3 regions of the Solidesulfovibrio fructosivorans JJ] genome follow, and region 1 is predicted to be linked to each of the others. Evidence: predicted binding sites of a transcription regulator. Region 1 holds the regulator's gene; each other region holds the start of a gene.

What was found. Region 1 encodes sigma-54, which starts transcription at its own class of promoters, with help from an activator protein. Its sites were predicted from a motif close to CTGGCACGGNNNNTGCTT; they were not measured.
Region 2: a site for sigma-54 is predicted at 4,325-4,342, ahead of nifH (nitrogenase iron protein). Genes of this name have one in related genera too.
Region 3: a site for sigma-54 is predicted at 4,810-4,827, ahead of nifH (nitrogenase iron protein). Genes of this name have one in related genera too.

What each region holds. Positions count from the first base shown of each region.
Region 1 covers NZ_AECZ01000001.1:23,017-29,701, reverse strand. The annotation lists gene rapZ (RNase adapter RapZ) at 1-761, opposite strand, end outside; gene DESFRDRAFT_RS00125 (PTS sugar transporter subunit IIA) at 850-1,302, opposite strand; gene hpf (ribosome hibernation-promoting factor, HPF/YfiA family) at 1,303-1,851, opposite strand; gene rpoN (RNA polymerase factor sigma-54) at 1,901-3,337, opposite strand; gene DESFRDRAFT_RS00110 (KdsC family phosphatase) at 3,453-3,995, opposite strand; gene DESFRDRAFT_RS00105 (CTP synthase) at 4,238-5,872, opposite strand; gene DESFRDRAFT_RS00100 (phosphoribosylformylglycinamidine synthase subunit PurQ) at 6,058-6,685, shown strand, end outside.
Region 2 covers NZ_AECZ01000006.1:50-6,734, reverse strand. The annotation lists gene nifK (nitrogenase molybdenum-iron protein subunit beta) at 1-976, opposite strand, end outside; gene nifD (nitrogenase molybdenum-iron protein alpha chain) at 1,008-2,630, opposite strand; gene DESFRDRAFT_RS05420 (P-II family nitrogen regulator) at 2,688-3,062, opposite strand; gene DESFRDRAFT_RS05415 (P-II family nitrogen regulator) at 3,072-3,401, opposite strand; gene nifH (nitrogenase iron protein) at 3,459-4,283, opposite strand; gene DESFRDRAFT_RS05405 (HD domain-containing phosphohydrolase) at 4,517-5,917, opposite strand; gene DESFRDRAFT_RS05400 (response regulator) at 5,942-6,307, opposite strand; partial or broken gene DESFRDRAFT_RS05395 (ATP-dependent metallopeptidase FtsH/Yme1/Tma family protein) at 6,529-6,685, shown strand, end outside.
Region 3 covers NZ_AECZ01000014.1:104,593-111,277, reverse strand. The annotation lists gene DESFRDRAFT_RS11615 (FmdB family zinc ribbon protein) at 43-279, opposite strand; gene DESFRDRAFT_RS11610 (D-sedoheptulose 7-phosphate isomerase) at 322-936, opposite strand; gene thrB (homoserine kinase) at 1,099-1,629, shown strand; gene DESFRDRAFT_RS11600 (hypothetical protein) at 1,626-2,222, shown strand; gene DESFRDRAFT_RS11595 (hypothetical protein) at 2,248-2,784, shown strand; gene DESFRDRAFT_RS11590 (SGNH/GDSL hydrolase family protein) at 3,003-4,286, shown strand; gene nifH (nitrogenase iron protein) at 4,945-5,769, shown strand; gene DESFRDRAFT_RS11580 (efflux RND transporter periplasmic adaptor subunit) at 5,957-6,685, shown strand, end outside.

The DNA.
Region 1 (6,685 bases):
AGGCGGTAGCGCCCCTCCCTGGCGTAAAGCGGCAGGAGATAGAGCAGGAAATCGGTCAGCCTGGTCAGAAACTCCCGGCCCGGGTCGGCGGCCAGGACGTAATCGCGCACGGGCGCGTCCTTGCCGGTCTTTTCCCGCAACGCCTTCTCGAAATAAGGGTTGGGCAGAAAGCGCAGGTCGAAGATCATGTCCGCCTCGGACGGCGGTCCGTACTTGAAGCCGAAGCTCATGACGTGGACCTTGAGGGTGCCGGTGGACACCCGGATGGAGGCCCATTTCTCCTGGAGCTTGCGGCGCAGGTCGTGGATGGAGAAATCGGTGGTGTCGATCACCATGTCGGCCGCGTCCCGAAGCGGCGTCATGCGCGTGCGCTCCTCGACCACGGCCTGCTCCAGGCCCCGCGATTCGCTTTCCAGGGGATGGGGCCGGCGCGTGGTGGCGTAGCGGCGGATGATTTCCTGGGTGTCGGCTTCGAGGAAGATGATTTGCAGGGATGACGAAGCGCCCTTGACCTGGGCCAGCGTCGCCCCCCAGTCGGTGTCCATGTCGGCCTGGCGCACGTCCATGCCGAGGGCGAGCCCCTTGTAGCGCTGGCCGCCCTTCTCCTCGAACAGGCCGATGAGCTTGGGCACGAGGCTGACGGGCAGTCCGTCCACGCAAAAAAAGCCCAGGTCCTCGAAGACCCGTAGCGCGGTGGATTTCCCGGAACCCGAAAGTCCGGTCAAAATGACGATGGTCAGTGCCGCAGGCGAGTCTTCCATGGCGCGCGCCCTCCCGGGCCCGACATGACAGACTCCCCGTGCGCCGGCGTGTCGGTCGGCGCACGGAGAGGTGACGTTTCGTGTTGTATCAGGCCGCGGCCGTGAGCACCTGCCACAAGGCGGCGTCGTTTTCGGCGCTCATGAAGGCGTGCCGGAAGGATTCGTCGGACAGCAGCCGGGAGATGTGGGCCAGGATGCGCAGGTGCAGGCCCGCCACGTGCTCCGGGGCGAGGACGAGAAAGAAGATGCGGCAGGGCTTGAAATCCAGCGCATCGAAGTTGACGCCCTTTAAGCTGCGGCCGACGACGATGACGATCTGCTCGAGGTTCTCCATCTTGCCGTGGGGAATGGCGACGCCGTCGCCGATCCCCGTGGTGCCGAGGTTTTCCCGGTCAAGCAGCACCTGGCGCGCCCGGACATCGTCGAAATCGGGCCATCTGGCCTTCATCGGGGCGATCAGTTCGGCCAGCACGTCGGGTTTGGACTCGGACACAAGCTCCCCGATCACGAAATCGGGCTGGAGATAATCCTCAAGACGCATTTACGCTCCCGTTCCAGGATCAATGAGGCCGAAGTCGCCGTTGCGCAAACGGTAGATGACATTGGGCCGGTCGGTTTCGGAGTTGATGAACACCATGAACTCGTACTTGAGGCTTTCGAGCTGCATGGCCGCCTCTTCCACGGCCATGGGCTTGGGCTCGTAATCGTCGGTCTGGACGATGGTGGGCGTACGCGCGCCGTCGGCATCCTCGCTTATGCTGATGACCTGGGTGTGGACGACCTCGGCTTTCTGGCGGCGGCGGTCCTTTTGCTTCTCGCGGAACTTCTTGGCCTGCGCCTCGACTTTGTCAAGGATCATGTCGATGGTGGAGTACATGTCCTCGGAAGCCTCGTGGGCCGAGATGTGCATATTGTCGGCCAGGAAGATGACGTCGGCCAGCTGGCGGGTCTTTTCCACGGCAAGGTTGACCTGCAACTCCGAGGCGTCGGTGGCGACGGTATACTTGGCGAGCTTCTCGAAACGTTTGCGGGCGTAGTCGCGCAAATGATCCGAAGGCTCGAAATTCTTGAAATTAAAAGTAATGTTCATATATCCCTCCGGGTGGCATGGTGTTGGGCCGCATGTGCGGCCCGAAGCATCAGAAAACTTCCTTGCGTTTGGACGAAGATTCGATGCCCATGGCCGTGCGGTATTTGGCCACGGTACGGCGGGCGATGTTGATTTGCAGCTCTTCCTTGAGCATATCGGCGATGGCCTCGTCGCTGATGGGTTTCTTGGCGTTCTCGCCGGCGATGATCCGCTTGATCATGGCCTTGACCGACTCCGAACCCACCGTGCTGCCGTCGTCGAGTTCCAGGGAACTGTTGAAAAAGAACTTCAGCTCGAAGATGCCGTGGGGCGTGGCCACGTATTTGTTGGACGTGATGCGGCTGACCGTGGATTCGTGCATGCTGATGTCGTCAGCCACGTCCTTTAAAATCAGCGGCCGCAGTCGCGTCACGCCGTGCTCAAAAAACTCCCGCTGGAACTTGAGGATGCTCTCCAGGACCTTGTAGAGCGTGCGCTGGCGCTGGTAGAGGCTTTTCATGAGCCACATGGCCGAGCGCATCTTGTCTTGCAGGTAATCCTTGTCCTTGTCCGCCTTCGGGTTAAGCCCGTCCATGTAGGTCATATTGACGTTAAGCCGGGGCATGCCCTCTTCGTTGAGCAGGATGACGAAGTCGTCGCCGTACTTGTAGACGAAGGCGTCGGGGCTCACATAGATGGGATCGCCCGAGCCGTAGCTGGCCCCGGGCATGGGATTGAGCGTCTGGATCAGCTCCAGGTATTCCTTGAGCTTTTCCATGGCGATACGAAATTTCTTGGCCAGCGGCTTGTAGCGCTTTTTCTCCAGGTCCTCGAGGTGGTCGCGCACAAGCTCGATCAAAATGGGATCGTCGTAGCCGTAGACCTCGATCTGGGTCAGCAGGCACTCGCTGGGGGTGCGGGCGGCCACGCCCACAGGGTCGAAACGCTGGAGGCGGTGCAGCACTTCCTCCACCGCCTCGACGCTGGTGGACGTCATCTGGGCCAGCTCGTCGAGGGAAGCGCGCAGATAGCCCGAGGAGTTGAGGCTGCCGACGATGGCCTCGCCGATCTCGAGCTGCTTGGGCGTGAAATTGGACAGACGCATCTGCCAGCCGAGGTGCCCTTCAAGAGAGGGCTTGGAGGCAAGCCTCGCGTCGAAGGCCATGCCCTCTTCCGGGATCTCCGACTCGTGCGCCTGGGCCTGTCGGCCGGTGCTGGCGAAATCACCGAGGTAGTCGTCCCACTCGGCGTTTTTGAGCAGCTCCTTTTCCATGGCCGCGTCGCTGGTGTCGCCGCTCGGGCCGAGGTTGTCCTCGGCCATTGTGGATTCGGGCTGCCGATCTTCCTCTATGGATTCCTCGAGAAGGGGGTTTTCCAGAAGTTCCTGCTGCACGCTCTCCAGGAGCTCCAACCGGGACAGCTGCAGGAGCTTGATGGCTTGTTGCAGTTGGGGGGTCATCACCAGCTGCTGGGACAATTTGAGCTGCTGTCGCAGTTCCAGGGCCATGTCTACCGCCGTACGCGCTTTTTAAGGTTTTCGTGTCGGACGGGGCCGCCGCGTGTTCGGCCCCCGCCCAACAAAAAGCATGCCACAATCGAAGGGTCGTGGCAATCCGCCCGTCTTACCGTTCCCGCAGGAACCAGTCGTACGCGGCCGCGAGGTGTCCGGAAGCATTCAGGATAAAACGGATGGCCTCGCGCACGGCGCCCTGCCCGCCGCCCCGGCTCGTCACCCAAAGGGCCAGGTCCAAAATTTCCGGCTGGGCGTCGGCCACGGCCATGGGCAGACCGACAATCCCCATGGGGCCGGCGTCCACCCAGTCGTCGCCGAGATAGGCCGTCCGCTGCGGGGTTATGCCGGTGCGTTCCCAGATGGCGCGCAGGATCGGCACCTTGCGGTAATGGCCGGGATGGTATTCGGCGATGCCGAGTTCCTTGATGCGGGCGGCCACGGCCGGGCTGTCCAGGCCGCTTATGACCGCCACGGCGACGCCGGCGATCTGGGCCGCCTTGACGCCGAGCCCGTCCTGGGCATGAAACCGCTTGGCGATCTCCCCCCGGCCGTCGACGTACAGGCCGCCGTCGGTCAAAACCCCGTCCACATCCAGCACGAGCAAGGCGATATCCTTGGCCCTGGCCGCGGCAAGCGTGGCGTCATGCGTCACGGCGCGCCTCCTTTGCTTTTTCCCGGCGCAACCGCGCGCCCGAAAGTGCTCTCGCCCCGGCTGCGCGCCCTCACCAAAGAGGTAAGGCTTCCACGCGCAAGAACAACAAGGCGACCCTTCCGATCGTCTTCACCCGGGATACGGCGCTGGCCCCGCATTCCCTTTTGAAAGTTTTTGATGAGGCGGCCAGGGGGGCAACTTTTTGAAAAAAGTTGCCCCCCTGGCCGCCGAGGCGCGGCTTCCTACGCCCCTTGTTGGCGCTTGGCCGCCAGGACGAACTCCCGGAAGAGCGGATGGGGTTTCATGGGGCTGCTTTTAAATTCCGGATGGAACTGGCAGCCGAGAAACCAGGGATGCTCGGGCAATTCCACCATCTCCACGAGTTCCCCGTCCGGGGACAGGCCGCTTAACACCATTTCGCCCTCTTCGAAGGCGGCGGCGTAGGCCTTGTTGAACTCGTAGCGATGGCGGTGACGCTCGGAAATCTCCCCGGCGCCGTAGGCCGCGGCGGCCTTGGTGTCGGGCTTGACCACGCAGGGATAAGCGCCCAGGCGCATGGTGCCGCCCTTGTTGCAGGAAGGGTCGCGGCGCTCGATCTTCTTCGTGCGGAAATCAAACCATTCCCGCATGAGGTAGATGACCGGATCGCTGGTGGTCAGGTCGAATTCCTCGGAATTGGCCCCGGAAAGCCCAAGCACGTGGCGGGCGTATTCGATGACCGCGCACTGCATGCCGAGGCAGATGCCGAAAAAGGGGATGCCCTGGGTGCGGGCGTATTCGATGGCCGCGATCTTGCCCTCGACCCCGCGCGAACCAAACCCGCCCGGGACCAGGATGCCGTCGATGCCGGCGAAGTGCCCGGCCGCGTTCTCGCGGGTGACTTCCTCGGAATTGACGTACACGAAACGGATCGACACGCCGGCGATGCCGCCCGCGTGCACCAGCGCCTCGTGCAGGCTCTTGTAGGCCTCCTTGAGGTCCACATACTTGCCGACGATGGCGATGGAGACCGAGCCGGAGGGGTTGTCCAGCCGGTCGACCATGGCCCGCCAGGCGGTCAGATCGGCATTTTTCGCCGGCAGGCGCAACAAAATGGCGATTTTCTGGTCCACGCCCTCGGCATAGAGCTTGAGCGGCACCTCGTAGATGTCCTTGACGTCCACGGCCGTGAACACCGCGTCGGCGTCCACGTCGCAAAAAAGCGCGATCTTTTCCTTGAGGTCCCGCGTCAGGTCCACCTCGCTGCGGCAGATGATGATGTCGGGCTGGATGCCGATGGAGCGCAGCTCCTTGACGCTGTGCTGGGTGGGCTTGGTCTTCACCTCGCCGGCCACGCGCAGATACGGCACCAGGGTCAGGTGGATGTAGAGGACGTTTTCCCGGCCGAGGTCCATGCGCAACTGGCGGATGGCCTCCAGAAACGGCTGGCCCTCGATGTCGCCAACCGTGCCGCCGATCTCGATGATGGCCACGTCCTCATCACCGGCGACGCCGAGGATGGCCCGCTTGATCTCGTCGGTCACGTGCGGGATCACCTGCACCGTGCCGCCCAGGTAGTCGCCCCGGCGCTCCTTCTGGATGACGCTGAAATAGACCCGGCCGGAGGTGTAGTTGTTGCCCTGGCTCATGGGCACGCCGAGAAAACGCTCATAATGCCCGAGGTCGAGGTCGGTTTCGGCCCCGTCGTCGGTGACGTACACCTCGCCGTGCTGAAAGGGGTTCATGGTGCCGGGATCGACGTTGATGTAGGGATCGAGCTTTTGGATGGTGACCTTAAGCCCCCGGGCCTGGAGCAGCGCGCCGATGGAGGCGGCGGCCAGCCCCTTGCCCAGGGAGGACAGCACCCCCCCCGTAACGAAAATAAATTTGGTCTTCATTGCTGATGCCGTCCTTGATGTGTGTGCTGTTCGGGGCGCGCCGGCGTACCCGGCGGCCCGCGCCGAAACGATCCGGCCCCACGTAACGGGCCCGGTTGACGCGGTCGGGGCGGCCCCTTATGTTCAGCCGCGCAAAGTAAGCCTTCGGGCGCAATTTTTCAAGGAACCTCCGGGAGGATTCCCTTATGGCGCAGGTGCGCACCCTCGTGATCACCGGTTACGGCACCAACTGTGAAGTGGAATCGGCTCATGCCGCGAGCATGGCCGGTTCCGACGTCACGGACATCGTTTTTTTCTCCGACATCATCGCCGGCCGGACGCGGATCGACGCGTATAATTTCCTGATTTTCCCAGGCGGATTTCTCGACGGCGACGACCTGGGCGCGGCGCAAGCCGCCGCAGTGCGCTGGAAACACGCGCAAACCACGGACGGCGAAACCCTGCTCACCCAGCTCAAAACTTTTTTTGAAGCCGGCGGACTCATCCTCGGCATCTGCAACGGCTTCCAGCTGCTGGTCAAGCTCGGCCTGCTGCCGGCGCTCGGCGGCGACTATTTCGCCCGGCAGGTGAGTCTAGCCAACAACGACTCGGCCCGGTTCGAAGACCGCTGGGTCACTCTCGCCGCCAACCCGGCCAGCCCCTGCGTGTTCACCCGGGGCGTCGTGCGCCTGGACCTGCCCGTGCGCCACGGCGAAGGCAAGCTCGTGCCCATGTCCCAGGCCGTTCTCGACGACCTCGTGCGCACCGGGGCCGTGGCCCTGACCTACGCCGACCCGGCCTCGGGCGCGGCCACCATGGAATACCCGGCCAACC
Region 2 (6,685 bases), on a different contig from region 1:
GCTGATCCGGATCGCCGGCCAGGGCCACCTTCTTGCCGTAGAGGTACTGGTCGTAGTCGGAGATGATGTCGACCATCTGGCCGCGCTCGAAGGTGATGGCCTCGGGGACCGGCTTGCCGGTCAGCTTGTGCAGGGTCTCGATGAACCGGTCCGTGGCCTGGAGGCCGATTGGCATGCCAAGGATGGTGCCGGGCACCTTGAACTCGGCGTCCAGGAAGTTGACGCCGTCGGTGGTGGCCCACCGGCCCAGGCCGACGGTGCCCATGGAGTCGCCCATGGAAGCGATCTCTTCCCTGGTGGCGCCGCCCTTGGGGAACATCTCGTACTTGCCGGTGAGCGGGCCGTTGACCACGCCGTTGGTGTCCGGGACCATGATGATGTCGATGCCCATCATCGCGCACAGGCGGCGGACTTCGGCCATGTCCGAGGGCTCGCAGAAGCCGGGGATGATGTTGAGCTTCCCGTTGGGCGTGCCGGTCTTGGCGGCGAAGCCCTTGAGGATGCCCTTGACCATGTTGGAGTAGCCCGTGATGTGGGTGCCGACATAGCTCGGGGTGCTGGCGTAGATGAGGACCTTGCCCTCGGGCACCTTGCCGTCGTCCTTGGCCTTTTGGGAGATCTGCATCAGGTCGTCGCCGATGGTCTCCGACAGGCAGGTGGTGTGGACCGCGATGATTTCGGGGTCGTAGAGGGTGAAGATGTTGTCGATGGCCGTGATCAGGTTCGACTGGCCGCCGAAGACCGAGGAGCCTTCGGTGAACGACGAGGTGCCGGCGACGATGGGCTCCTTGTAATGGCGGGTCAGGGTGGAGCGGTGGTAGGCGCAGCAGCCCTGGGAGCCGTGGCTGTGGGGGAAGCAATTGTGCACCCCGAGCGCGGCATACATGGCGCCGATGGGCTGGCAGGTCTTGGCCGGGTTGACGGTGAGCGCCTTGCGTTCCTTGATCTCGCCGGTGGTATGTCTGAGGAGAGCCATAAATGCGTTCCTTCTCTAGCGAAAAGCTTGTTTATTCCGCCACGTAGCTGGCTTCGAGCTCGGGCCCTTCCATCTGCCAGGGGGCCTTGGTCAGCGCCCAGATCTTGGAATTCACCATGCGGTCGATGTCCCGGTACCAGTTGACGGCTCCGACAAACCCGGCGTAGGGGCCGCCGATGTCGTAGTTGTGCAGCTGCTTCATGGGCATGCCCATCTTCTGGATGATGTACTTTTCCTTGATGCCGGCGCAGAAGATGTCGGGCTTCATGATCTCGATGATCTTTTCGGTCTCGTACTGGCTGATGTCGTCGATGATCAGCGCGTCCTTGGACATCTGGCCGATCATGCCGTCGTAGTCCTTGACCTCGACGCCCTTGGCCTTGAGCGCCTCGAGCTGTTCGGGCGTCTTGCGGGGATTGTAGCGGGTCGCGTCCTTCTCGACTTCCAGCTCCTCGATATTGCGCGAGTCGGCGTCGACCTTGATCTTGGGCAGCACGTGGCGGCCTTCGTAGTCGTCGCGGTGGGCGAACTCGTAGCCGGCGCACAGGACCTTCATGCCCAGTTCGCCGAACAGTTCCTGGTAATGGTGCGCCCGGGAGCCGCCCACGAACATCATGGCCGTCTTGCCTTCGGTGCGGGGGCGGATGTCCTTGATCGTCGCTTCGATGGCGGGCATCTCCTCGGCGATGACCTGCTCGACCTTGTCGATGAGGTCCTGGTCCTCGAAGTAGGTGGCGATGCGGCGCAGCGACTTGGCCGTGGCATGGGCGCCGATGAAGTTCACCTTGATCCAGGGAATCCCGAACTTGGTCTCCATCATCTCGGCCACGTAGTTGAGGGAGCGGTGGCACATGACGGTGTTGAGGTCGGCGAAGTGGGCCCTGCGGAAGGATTCCACCGTGGAGTTGCCGGAGAAGGTGGAGATCAGCGTGATGCCGCACTTCTCCAGGATGCGTTCGATCTCGAAAGCGTCGCCGCCGATGTTGTACTCGCCAAGGATGTTGATCTTGTATTTGCCCTCCACCGGCGTGTCGTTCGTGCCGATGATGTGCTTCATGATCTGGTTGTTGGCGATGTGGTGGCCGGCGGACTGGGACACGCCGCGGTAGCCTTCGCAGGAGTTGGCGAACACGGTGATGCCGAGCTTTTCCTGCATCTGCCGGGCCACGGCGTGGATGTCGTCGCCGATGAGGCCGACCGGGCAGGTGGAGAAGACGGAAATCGCCTTGGGATGGAAGTTGTCGTAGGCTTCTTGGATGGCCGCGGACAGCTTCTTCATGCCGCCGAACACGATGTCGTGCTCGGTCATGTCCGTGGAGAAGCAGTAGGGGATGAAGTTGTCCCCGTCGGGACCGGCGTCGGTCTCGTTGCGGCGGGTCAGCCAGGAGTAGAAGCCGCAGCCGATGGGGCCGTGGGTCAGGTTGACGATGTCGCGTGAGGGACCCAGCACGACGCCCTTGCAGCCGGCGTAGGTGCAGCCGCGCTGGGTGATGATGCCCGGAATGGTGCGGACGTTGGCCTGGATCTCGGGAATCTCCTCGCCGCCGCCCGCGCCCGGGACAATGGCCTTGGCCCGCTTGCGCGCGACCTTGGTCGGCATCTTGGCGATGAGTTCCTTCTTGATTTCTTCTACATTAATGGGCTTGCTGCTCATTTGGATGCTTCCTCGTTATCTCGGTATAGGTCCGGGGACGTCCGCAGGGGCCGCCTTTTAGATAATGGCCGCGTCGCCGTCCTCGCCGGTCCGGACCCGGATGGAATCGGTGACGGGCAGCACGAAGATCTTGCCGTCGCCGGCCTGACCGGTCTTGTTGACGGATAAGATGGCATCCACGACCTTGCCCACTTCGGCGTCCGGGACAACGATGGACAGGATGCGCTTGGGGTACAGCCGGCCCTTGGTGCCGAGAAGCGCGATGGCTTCCTCGTTGCCGGCGGCGGCGCCCTCGAGCACCGCCTGATTGACCAGGCCCTTGCCGCGGCCGTACCCCTCGCGGGCCACGAAGGCCGGCATGCCGGAGTCGGCCAGGACTTTTTTGGTCTGGTTCATCTTATTCATGCGGATAATCGCCATGATCTCCTTCATGACGCCCTCCTAGGATTCCTTCACGCCGGACGAAATGGTGTACATTTCCTCAACGGGGTTCACGAAGATCTTGCCGTCGCCGAAGGCTCCCTTGGTGCCGGTGCGGGCGCTTTCCATAACGGTCTTGACCACGAAGTCCTTGTCTTTTTCGTCCACGACGCAGATCAGCATGACTTTGGGAATCTCGTCGTACTGGATCTCGCCGATCTTGATGCCGCGCTGCTTGCCGCGTCCGGCGACGTTGAATTTGGTCACGGCCGGGAAACCGGCGTCCATCAGGGCCGCCAGGACTTCATCGCATTTCTCGGGACGAACGATGGCTCTCACCATGGTCTGCATGACTGTGCTCCTTACGTGCGTGTGTGGGTGTCGTGTTCGCTGGATGCGGCGCGATGACTAGTTGGCGATGCCGAAGTCGATGAGCAGCTTTTCCAGTTCGTTGATGGAGATGGGCTTGGGCACGACGAACATGTCGTTGTTGTCGATCTTGTTGGCCAGGGCTCGGTATTCGTCGGCCTGGGGATGTTCGGGGGAAAAGTCGATGACGGTCTTGCGGTTGATCTCGGCGCGCTGCACCTGGTTTTCGCGGGGCATGAAGTGGATCATCTGGGTGCCCAGGCGCTTGCAGAGCTCCTCGATCATTTCCTTTTCCTGGTCGACCTTACGGCTGTTGCAGATGATGCCGCCCAGGCGCACGCCGCCGGAATCGGCGTACTTCACGATGCCCTTGCAGATGTTGTTGGCCGCGTACATGGCCATCATCTCGCCGGAGCACACGATGTAGATCTCCTCGGCCTTGCCGTCGCGGATCGGCATGGCGAAACCGCCGCAGACGACGTCGCCGAGGACGTCGTAAAAGACGTAGTCGAGGTGCTTGTCTTCCTCGTAGGCGCCGAGCTGCTCGAGAAGGTTGATGGAGGTGATGATGCCGCGGCCGGCGCAGCCGACGCCGGGCTCGGGGCCGCCGGACTCGGTGCACATGGTGCCGCCGTAGCCTTCCTTGAGGATATCGTCGATGTCGACGTCCTCGCCTTCCTCGCGCAGGGTGTCGAGCACGGTCTTCTGGGCCAGGCCGTGCAGCAGGAGCCGGGTGGAGTCGGCCTTGGGGTCGCAGCCGACCACCATGACCTTCTTGCCCATTTCCGCCAGACCGGCGACTGTGTTCTGCGTGGTGGTGGACTTGCCGATGCCGCCCTTGCCGTAGATAGCGATCTTGCGCATTTTGTAAAGCCTCCTGCTCCAGAGTGTGATGGAGGCTTTTAAGGCAAGAGTCATGCCAGACGGGTAAAGTCGTGATGCCTTTGAATTATCTATTTGATTTAAAAAGATTTATTTTTTCAGGGCAGGCGGACGACAACCAAGGGGATCGTATTGGAGACAAAAATGTCGCAAAGGGTGCGACAAAAATGTTGTGGTAAAAAACGGCCCGACAAGATTGCAGGAAGGCGGGGAAATCAGTACCGGACCACGCCGTCGCGGATCACGGACCTGGCGGCGTCCACGGCGTCCGGGTCGAAGGTCGCGCCCCGGTGCCGGATCAGCTCCGCAAGCGCCGCCTCCACGCCGAGCGCCGGCCGGTAGGGGCGGTTGGAGGCCATGGCGTCCAGCACGTCGGCCACGGCCAGGATGCGCGCCTCGATGCCGATGGCCGCGCCGGTAAGCCCGCGCGGGTAGCCCGAACCGTCCAGGCGTTCGTGGTGGGCCCAGACGATTTCCGCCACCGGCCAGGGGAAATCGATGTCCTTGAGTATCTCGTAGCCGGTCTGGGCGTGCCGCTTCATGAATTCCCACTCCAGGCCGACCAGCCGGCCCGGCTTGCTGAGGTAGCGCACGGGCACGTTGATCTTGCCGATGTCGTGCAGCTGCCCGGCCACCCGGATGCCGGCCGTCATGTCTTCGCACAGCCCCATGGTCCGGGCCATGGCCTCGGCGAGCCGGGCCACGTTGTCCTGGTGGCTGGCGGTGTAGGGGTCGCGGAAGCGCACGGTCGTGGCCAGGGATTTGACGGTTTGGTGAAAAAGGGTGCTGGTCCGGGCCAGGCTCTGGCGCAGTTGCTCCTGGGACTGGCGGCGTTCCGTCACGTCTTCCATGGAGCCTTCGAACAGCACGATGCCGCCGTCGACGTCGCGCACGGCCCGGGCGTGGATCGAAGCGAAGATGCGCGTCCCGTCGGCCCGGAAAAGTTCCACCTCGTGCCCCCGCACCATGCCTTCGGCGTCGAGGACGGCTCCCAACTCGCGCCAGTCGGCGGGGGAAACGAAGACATGCTCGGCGGCGTTGGACATGGCGGTCAGGTTTTCGGGGGCCGCATAGGCGAGCATGCGTGCCAGGGCGATGTTGACCGTGACGAAGCGGCCGCCGGGCGTCATCTGGAAAAGGCCTTCCACGGCGTTTTCGAAAATGCCCCGGAATTTTTCCTCGATTTCGGTCAGCGCCCAGCGCGTGCTCTTTTCGGCCGTGATGTCGCGCAGGTAACCGAAATAGAAGGTTTCGCCGGCCGGGGAGACGATCCGCCGGGCCGATTCCTCCACCCAGATGACGAAGCCGTCCTGGCCGAGCGCCTGGAACTGCCGGCCGGTCACGCGGCCGTCGCGGGCCAGGGTGGAAAGGACCGAGGCGCGGGTGTCCGGGTCCAGGTAATATTGGTCCGGGATCGCGGCCATGGCCTCCAGGAACGCCGCCGGGTCGTCGAAGCCGAACAGCACGGCCATGGCCATGTTGGCGTCGAGCAGGGCGCCGTCCGTGCCGCGCAGATACACGGCCAGCGGGGCGTCGTGGAAGAGCAGGGCTCCGCTGTCCATGCCGGCGGCGTCGAGGTCGGGCAAGGTATAGTGGTCCTGGGGTGTGTCTGCCATCTTTGGCTTGTCCGGGGGGGCTGCTCAGCACAGGAAGCGGCGCACCAGGGCCAGCAGCACTTCCGGGGCGAACGGTTTGACGATCCAGCCCGAAGCGCCGGCCGAAACGGCCCGGCGGCGCGTGTCGCTCTGGGATTCGGTGGTCAGGACCAGGATCGGGGTGAAGCGGGTATCCGCCCGCTCCCGCAGCCGGGTGATGAGTTCCAGGCCGCCCATGCCCGGCATGTTGAGGTCGGTGATGACCATATCGATCCCCTCCGATGCCTTTTCCAAGGCGTCGGCGCCGTCCACGGCCTCGGCGATGTCGTAGCCCGCCTGGCGCAGCGTTTGGGAGACGAGTCCACGCACGCTTTTTGCGTCGTCGACCGTCAAAATACGTTTATGAGGCATCGCCGCTCCTTGCCGGGCGCGTCCTGGACGCTTATTATGAATCACAATATGAAGCTACGACGGCCTTGGCAAGCCTTGCCCGGGCATTTCCGACTCATGCACGGCGGCAAAGGAAAACCGTTTTTGCCGCGTGGACAGCCCGGATACGGCTGTGCTATGCCCATCACCTTTACAACTCGCGGGCCCCACCCTTCCTTGCCCGACTCCTGGAGGACTCCAGTTTGAACAGTTTTGCGAAAAATCTCATGCTTTGGGCGGCCATATCCCTGGTCATGGTCGTCCTGTTCAACTTGTTCAACCAGCCGCAGACCCAAAGCGCCAAGCTTTCCTATTCCGATTTCATCCAGAAAGTGAATGCCGGCGATGTGGTCTCCGTCA
Region 3 (6,685 bases), on a different contig from region 1:
TGTCTGTTCGGAAATCGCCTCAGTGGCGTGGGCACAAGGGCATCAGTGGCAAGTGGCGCAGCTGCCGCCGGAGCAGCCGGCACAGCCGCCGCCCGAGGAGGACGTGGCCGTGCGCGCGCCGGTCTGGCCGGCGCCGGTGCGGGTGCGGCAGGAGGACATGAGTTTTTTGGTGTCGTTCGAGGCGCACTTCGGGCAGGGCGGACATTCGGTTGCCGAGCTGGAGACGATTTCCTCGAACTGGTTCCCGCACTTCTGGCAGGTGTATTCATAGATGGGCATACGCAAGACTCCTTCAACTGTGGGGCTGGTGGCGGCCGGGGGTTATCCCGCGTCGAGATAGGGGCCGAGTTCCACCACGGCCTCGAAAAGGTAATGGTCGGTCAACTTGCACAGCAGATGGCCGATGGCGATATGGACTTCCTGGATGAGCGCCGTGCGTTCGTGGGGCACGAGCAGGGCCAGGTCGCAAAGCGGCACGATGGCCCCGTTGCGGCCGGCGAGCCCCATGGTGACGCAGCCTTTTTCCCGGGCCGCCCGCAACGCCGCGAGCACGTCGGGGCTGTTGCCGGAGGTGGAGATGCCGACCACCACGTCGCCGGGCTGGGCCAGGGCCTGGACTTGTTTGGCGAAAACCAGGTCGAAGCCGTAATCGTTGCCTATAGCGGTAAGTATGGACGTATCGGTGGTCAAGGCCATGGCCGGCAGGGGCGGGCGCTCCAGCTCGAACCGGTTGACGAACTCGGCGGCCAGATGCTGGGCGTCGGCGGCCGAGCCGCCGTTGCCGCAAAAAAGAATTTTGCCGCCCTTGGCCAGGGCCACGGCCATGGTGCGGGCAGCCTTGTCGACAAGGGCCGCGTTTTCGGCAAAAAAACGCGCGCGCAGGGCGTTCGCTTCCTCGGTATAGGCGGCGATCAGCCGTAACGTTGTTTCCGACATGGCCTCCCCCATGTGCGCGACGTCGAAAAGCGCCGCGCCCGCCCCTTCTTAGCCAAAGGCCGGCTTTCTGACAACGTCGGGGTGAACGGCAAGGGCCGCTATGAAATCGGCGCGAAAAAGGCTAAGAGACCTTTCGCCGCAACGGCGGCCGACGCGGACCCCATGCAACCACCTTTACTTGGCCGAATATCGGATGAGCGCTGCGTAAGCCTCATCGGCATGGCCGGGGCGGGCAAAACCACCCTGGCGACGCTGCTTGCCCGGCATCTGGGCTGGGCCAGTCTCGACACCGACCGCCTCATCGAGGCCACCACCGGCGAACGTCTGGCCGATCTGCTCACGCGCCTGGGGCTTGCCGGCTTTTTGCGTCTGGAAGAGGATGTGGTGGCCGGGCTCGGCGTCAAGCGGTGCGTGGTGGCCACGGGCGGCTCCGTCGTGTACTGCCCCCGGGCCGTGGCCCGGCTGCGCGCCTGCGGGCCGGTGGTCTATCTTTCCATCGACCTGCCCACGTTTCTTGCCCGGGTGGGCGATCCCGGGGCGCGCGCCTTTGTCGTGCCGGAAGGGATGACCCTTGCCGACGTCTATGCCGAGCGCCAGCCGCTTTACGCGGCGGCGGCCGATGTGACCGTGACCAGCTGCGGCGTCACGCCCGAGGCGTGCGTCGAGGAAATACTCAAAGGAATCGCTTCGTGAGCCTATCGTTTCCCGCTTCCCGCAGGCGGACCGTTTTGGCCAAGTTGGCCACGCTGTATGCCGACATGGACGCGGCCTACACCGCCGCCGCCGCGGCCGCCGGGCTGTCCTGCGCCGGCTGCGCCGAGAACTGCTGCGTGAGTTTTTTTCAGCACCACACCCTCGTGGAGTGGCTGTACTTGCACAAGGGCCTCGACGCGTTGCCGGACGAGCGCCGGGAGCGCTATCTTGAGCGGGCCAGGGAATATGTGGCGGGTGTCCGGGAGGCGGTCGCCCGTGGCGAGACGCCGCGCATCATGTGCCCGCTCAACGACGAAGGGCTGTGCGGGGTCTACGACCACCGGCTCATGATCTGCCGGCTGCATGGCGTGCCAAATGTGCTCATCGGCGGCATGGGCGTGCGGGAGTTTCCGGGCTGCGGGCCGTGCCAACGGCTGGCCGAAGCCAACCCGAACATCAAGGCCATGGACCGCACGCCGCTTTTGCGCCGTCTGGCCGGGCTGGAGATGGAGCTTTGGGGCGGCAAGGCCGGCCGGCCGCCCAAGGTGGACATGACGCTGGCCGAGATGATGCTGCGACGCCCGGGGGAGTAACGGTTTACATCGGAAAGGAGGTATTATGACGTCTTCACGCCGCGCAACGGATGCGCCGCGCCTTTGGGCCGTGATGATTCTCGCCATGGCCGCGCTTGCCGGCTGCTCCAGCCTTTCCGTATCCCACCTCGAGTCGCGCCCGGTCGTCGCCACCGCGCCGACCGGCATCACCATGAAATTCTGGCGCTTTGAATTTACCGGCGCGCTCTCCGGCGACGCCTACGTCATCCACGGCCGGGCCACGCCCATAACCTCCAGCCTGCCGCCCTGGGTCGACCGGCTGGAAGAGCTGACGCTTACCGCCTATTTGCGCGACCCGGCCGGCAAGGTCCTGGCCAGCGCGGAAAAGACCTTCAAGGCCATGCCGCTTGGGCCGGACGCGGTCGTGCCCTTTTCCTTCACCCTGGCCCCGGCCGGGCAGGCCGCTGGCAATTACGGCATCTCCTTCGGCTACAAGGCCCTCTACGGATCGAGCTCCGCCCGCAACGCCCTGGGCGCGTCCGTGCCGCCGCCGGCCGGCAGCGTGTTCTTCGCCGGCGAAGGCGCGGTGCTCAAGGAGTAGGAGTAGGGGGAGGGAAGAGGGGAGAAGAGAATGCGAGAGGGGAAACCCTTTTGCACAGGGTTCTCCCCTCTCACGCTCTCCCCTTCCTAAACCTTTTATTGGTAGAACTGTGGAACAGGTAACAATCTGTCTCTATTGAAAGTCTTTGGGAAAGGGGTCTGGGGAAAACCCTTTCTACAGAAAGGGTTTTCCCCAGCTTCTTTTCCACTTCCCTTATTATGAAACGATTCCTTCGCATTGGCGGCATCGTGCTGCTTGTGGCTGTGCAGGTGCTGCTGGCGTGTTATATCGTCGACTTCGTGTTCCGTGATTATGAAAAGGAGCACGTCTACTCGTATGCTTCCAAGGATGCGCCTGAGTATTCATTGAAAAAGATGCTGCTCAACGACGTCCACGGGGTTGTCGCCAAGCGCAAGCCGGCCGGCGAGTACCGCATCCTGGTTTTCGGCGACTCCTACACCTACGCCGTGACCAAGCCGGAATACGGCTTTTGCGCGGTGCTGGAAAAAAAGCTCAACGCCATGGGCCTTGGCCGCACGTTTCGCGTGGTCAACCTCGGCTTCCCCTCCATCTCCTTTCCCGACTATCTGGAGCGCTTCGCCTTCTGGACCCAGGCCCTGGACTACGACGCGATCATTTTCAACGTCTATTTCGGCAACGACTTCAACGACGTGCGCAACACGCCCTATGATCCGGCCGCCTTTGCCGCGCGCCTGGCCGACGCCTGCCGCCACGGCATGGCCTACGGTCCCTACACCCTCGTGCCGCACCAGTATCCGTTCCGTTTCATGGACTTCGTCAAGGCCCAGGTGTTGTTCAAGCTGCAAAGCGACAAGGCCTTGCGGCGAATGCTCTTCCTGCCCGACCTCGATGCCCTGGGCGTGATGCCCGACAAGCAAGACCCGCGCTACAGTTCGCTTTTGCCGCTCACCCCGGACCAGATGGCCTCGGAGATGCGCTCCAGCATGAAGCCGTTTTATAAGGACACCATGTTCGCCTACAAAAACGACCTGCCCTGGTACGCGCTCTTTCTGGCCACGGCGGCCAAGGTGGCGGGCACAGGCAAGCCGGTCATGGTCATGCTGTCCCCGCCGGAATGCGCCGTGTCGCGCCCGGTCGGGGACAAGGCGGCCCGCGATCTGGGCGAGGACCCGGCCAAGGCGGATTTCGGCCTGCCCACCCGCATCACCCGCGAGCTGGCCAGGCGGGTCGGCCTGCCCCAGGACGACATCTACGACCTGACCCCTTGCCTGGCCGGCGACACGCCCGGGGGCAAGCGGACCTACACCGGCCGCGACACCCATTGGAGCCCGGAAGGCAACGCCTGGGTGGCCGAGCTTCTGGCCCGTCGCGTCGCTTCCCGCTGGTTCGGGCGCGAGACGGAGCCGGCCGCCTGTCCGCAAAAAACGTCGGCCTTCGAACCGATTCCGGCCGGCGAACTGCCGCCCACGGACAAAATCGAGGGGCTCGCCGCCTCCATCGTGGCCGGCTGCCCGCGCTGACCCGGGGACATCCGCCTTTCCCCGATCCTGGCCAAAGGCCGTATGACACCCGGGGATCGATGCGCGCGCGACGAAACCTACCAAATTGTCGCTGCTGATACGAAAACGTTGGGTAAACGTGTTCCCTGTGTCGGGTGACGACAGGGGAAATCGGCCCGATGCGGGCATTTCCGCAGAAACGCAAATTTTGGCACGGAGCTTGTAACAACCCGTGCGACCCCAGTTCCCAGGGAATCGGCCGGATGGGGCGTCCTCCTCCTGGCCGGCCGACATCCCGCTCCATTTTCTTAGGTTGGTTTTTGGGTTCCGCGTTCGGTGGCAAAAACGACGTTGCATGGTGCGGCGTCGTTTTTGTTTTTCTCTTGTATGGGTAGAAATTAAAAAGACACTGGTTTTTATAAAAAGGTGTCCGTTCGTTTTTGAAGTTGTGTTAATTCAGTGCGACAATTTTGTTTTTAGCGATTTTTACAATATTCGTGTTTATCTGTAGAGTATTGTTTTATAATTGCAGTATAATTCGAAACTGGTACGGCAAGTGCTTCATGTCGATCGCTTCTTGCAGGGGGGCGGTTTGCGGAAGGGGCGAAATTGCGCACGCTCCTTCCGGAACCGCCGGATGACAAAGACCTCAAGCCTCAAGGTACCGGAGGAACACTGCATGCGAAAGATCGCCATTTACGGCAAGGGCGGTATCGGCAAATCCACGACCACCCAGAACACCGTGGCCGGCTTGGCCGAGATGGGCAACCGGATCATGGTGGTGGGCTGCGACCCCAAGGCCGATTCCACCCGCTTGCTGCTCGGCGGCCTGCAACAAAAGACCGTCCTCGACACCCTGCGCGAGGAAGGCGAGGACGTCGATCTCGATGATATCCTGAAGGTCGGCTACAAGGACACCCGCTGTACCGAATCCGGCGGACCGGAACCGGGCGTCGGCTGCGCCGGCCGCGGCATCATCACTTCCATCAACCTCCTGGAACAGCTCGGCGCCTACCAGGCGGACAAGAAACTCGACTACGTGTTCTACGACGTCCTCGGCGACGTCGTGTGCGGCGGTTTCGCCATGCCCATCCGCGACGGCAAGGCCGAGGAAATCTATATCGTCTGCTCCGGCGAAATGATGGCCATGTACGCGGCCAACAACATCTGCAAGGGCATCGTGAAATACGCCGACGCCGGCACCGTGCGCCTGGGCGGGCTCATCTGCAACAGCCGCAAGGTCGACAACGAGCGCGAGATGATCGAGGAGCTGGCCGAGCGCCTCGGCACCCAGATGATCCACTTCATGCCCCGCGACAATCAAGTCCAGCGGGCCGAGATCCACCGCAAGACCGTCATCGATTATTCCCCCGAACACCAGCAGGCCGACGAGTATCGGGCCCTGGCCGAAAAAGTCCACAACAACGAGATGTTCGTTGTGCCCAAGCCCATGTCCATCAACGAGTTGGAGAAGCTGCTCATCGACTTCGGCATCGCCAACTGACTTCGCGACAGGCTCCAGTGTGTTTCGCGCCGGGGGGCGGACAGCCTCCCTCGCCCTCCGGCCGACTTTCCGCCAATCCGCCCCGCCTCTTTACGGAGCCGGTTCGATGGGGTAGCCCCAAAGGGCCGGAAGATAACACCCGTGCCCGGCCACATCCGCGCATTGTCGCCGATGGAGGCGCTTCCCCATGCTGCAACGCCTGCTCCTCTTGCTTGCCGCCGCCGCCATGATCTTCGTCGGAGCCTGGTGGCTCTACACCGGCGGGCGTGCCCCACAGCGCGCCGAGTCGCCGCAACCCGTGGCCGTGATCCCGGTCACGCCGCCGCTTCCCTCGCCGGTCCGGCCGGCCCCCGGTCCCGCGCCGGCCTGGATCGCCGCGCCCGGAGTGGTGGAACCCCGGTCCGGGGTGATCCGCCTGGGCTTCGCCACCGAAGGCGTCATCGGCTCGGTCGATGTGGAAGAAGGCGATACCGTGCAACAAGGGCAAATCCTGGCCCGCCTGGCCGGTCCCGAGTCCCAGGCCGGGATCGCGGCGGGCGGGCAGGCCCTGGCCGCAAGCGAGGCCCGTCTCGACGACCTGTCCCCATCCGCCGGCAAGAAAGAACGCCAGGATGCCAAAGACGCCGTCGACGCCGCCAGGGCCGCATTGGCCGCCGCCCAGGTGCGGGCCGAAAAGGCCATGTTGCGCTCCCCCCTCCACGGCATTGTGCTGCGCAAATTCCGCCGTCCCGGCGAAGTCGTCTCCCCCTCCCGCGACACCCCGGTCCTCACTGTGGGCGATACAAGCAAACTGCGCGTGCGCGCCGCCGTGCCCGAACGCGACATCGCCCGCCTCGCCGTGGGACAACACGCCGTCCTCATCCCCGAAGCCTTTGCCAAACATCGTTTCACCGGCATCGTCTCCCGTCTCGCCCCC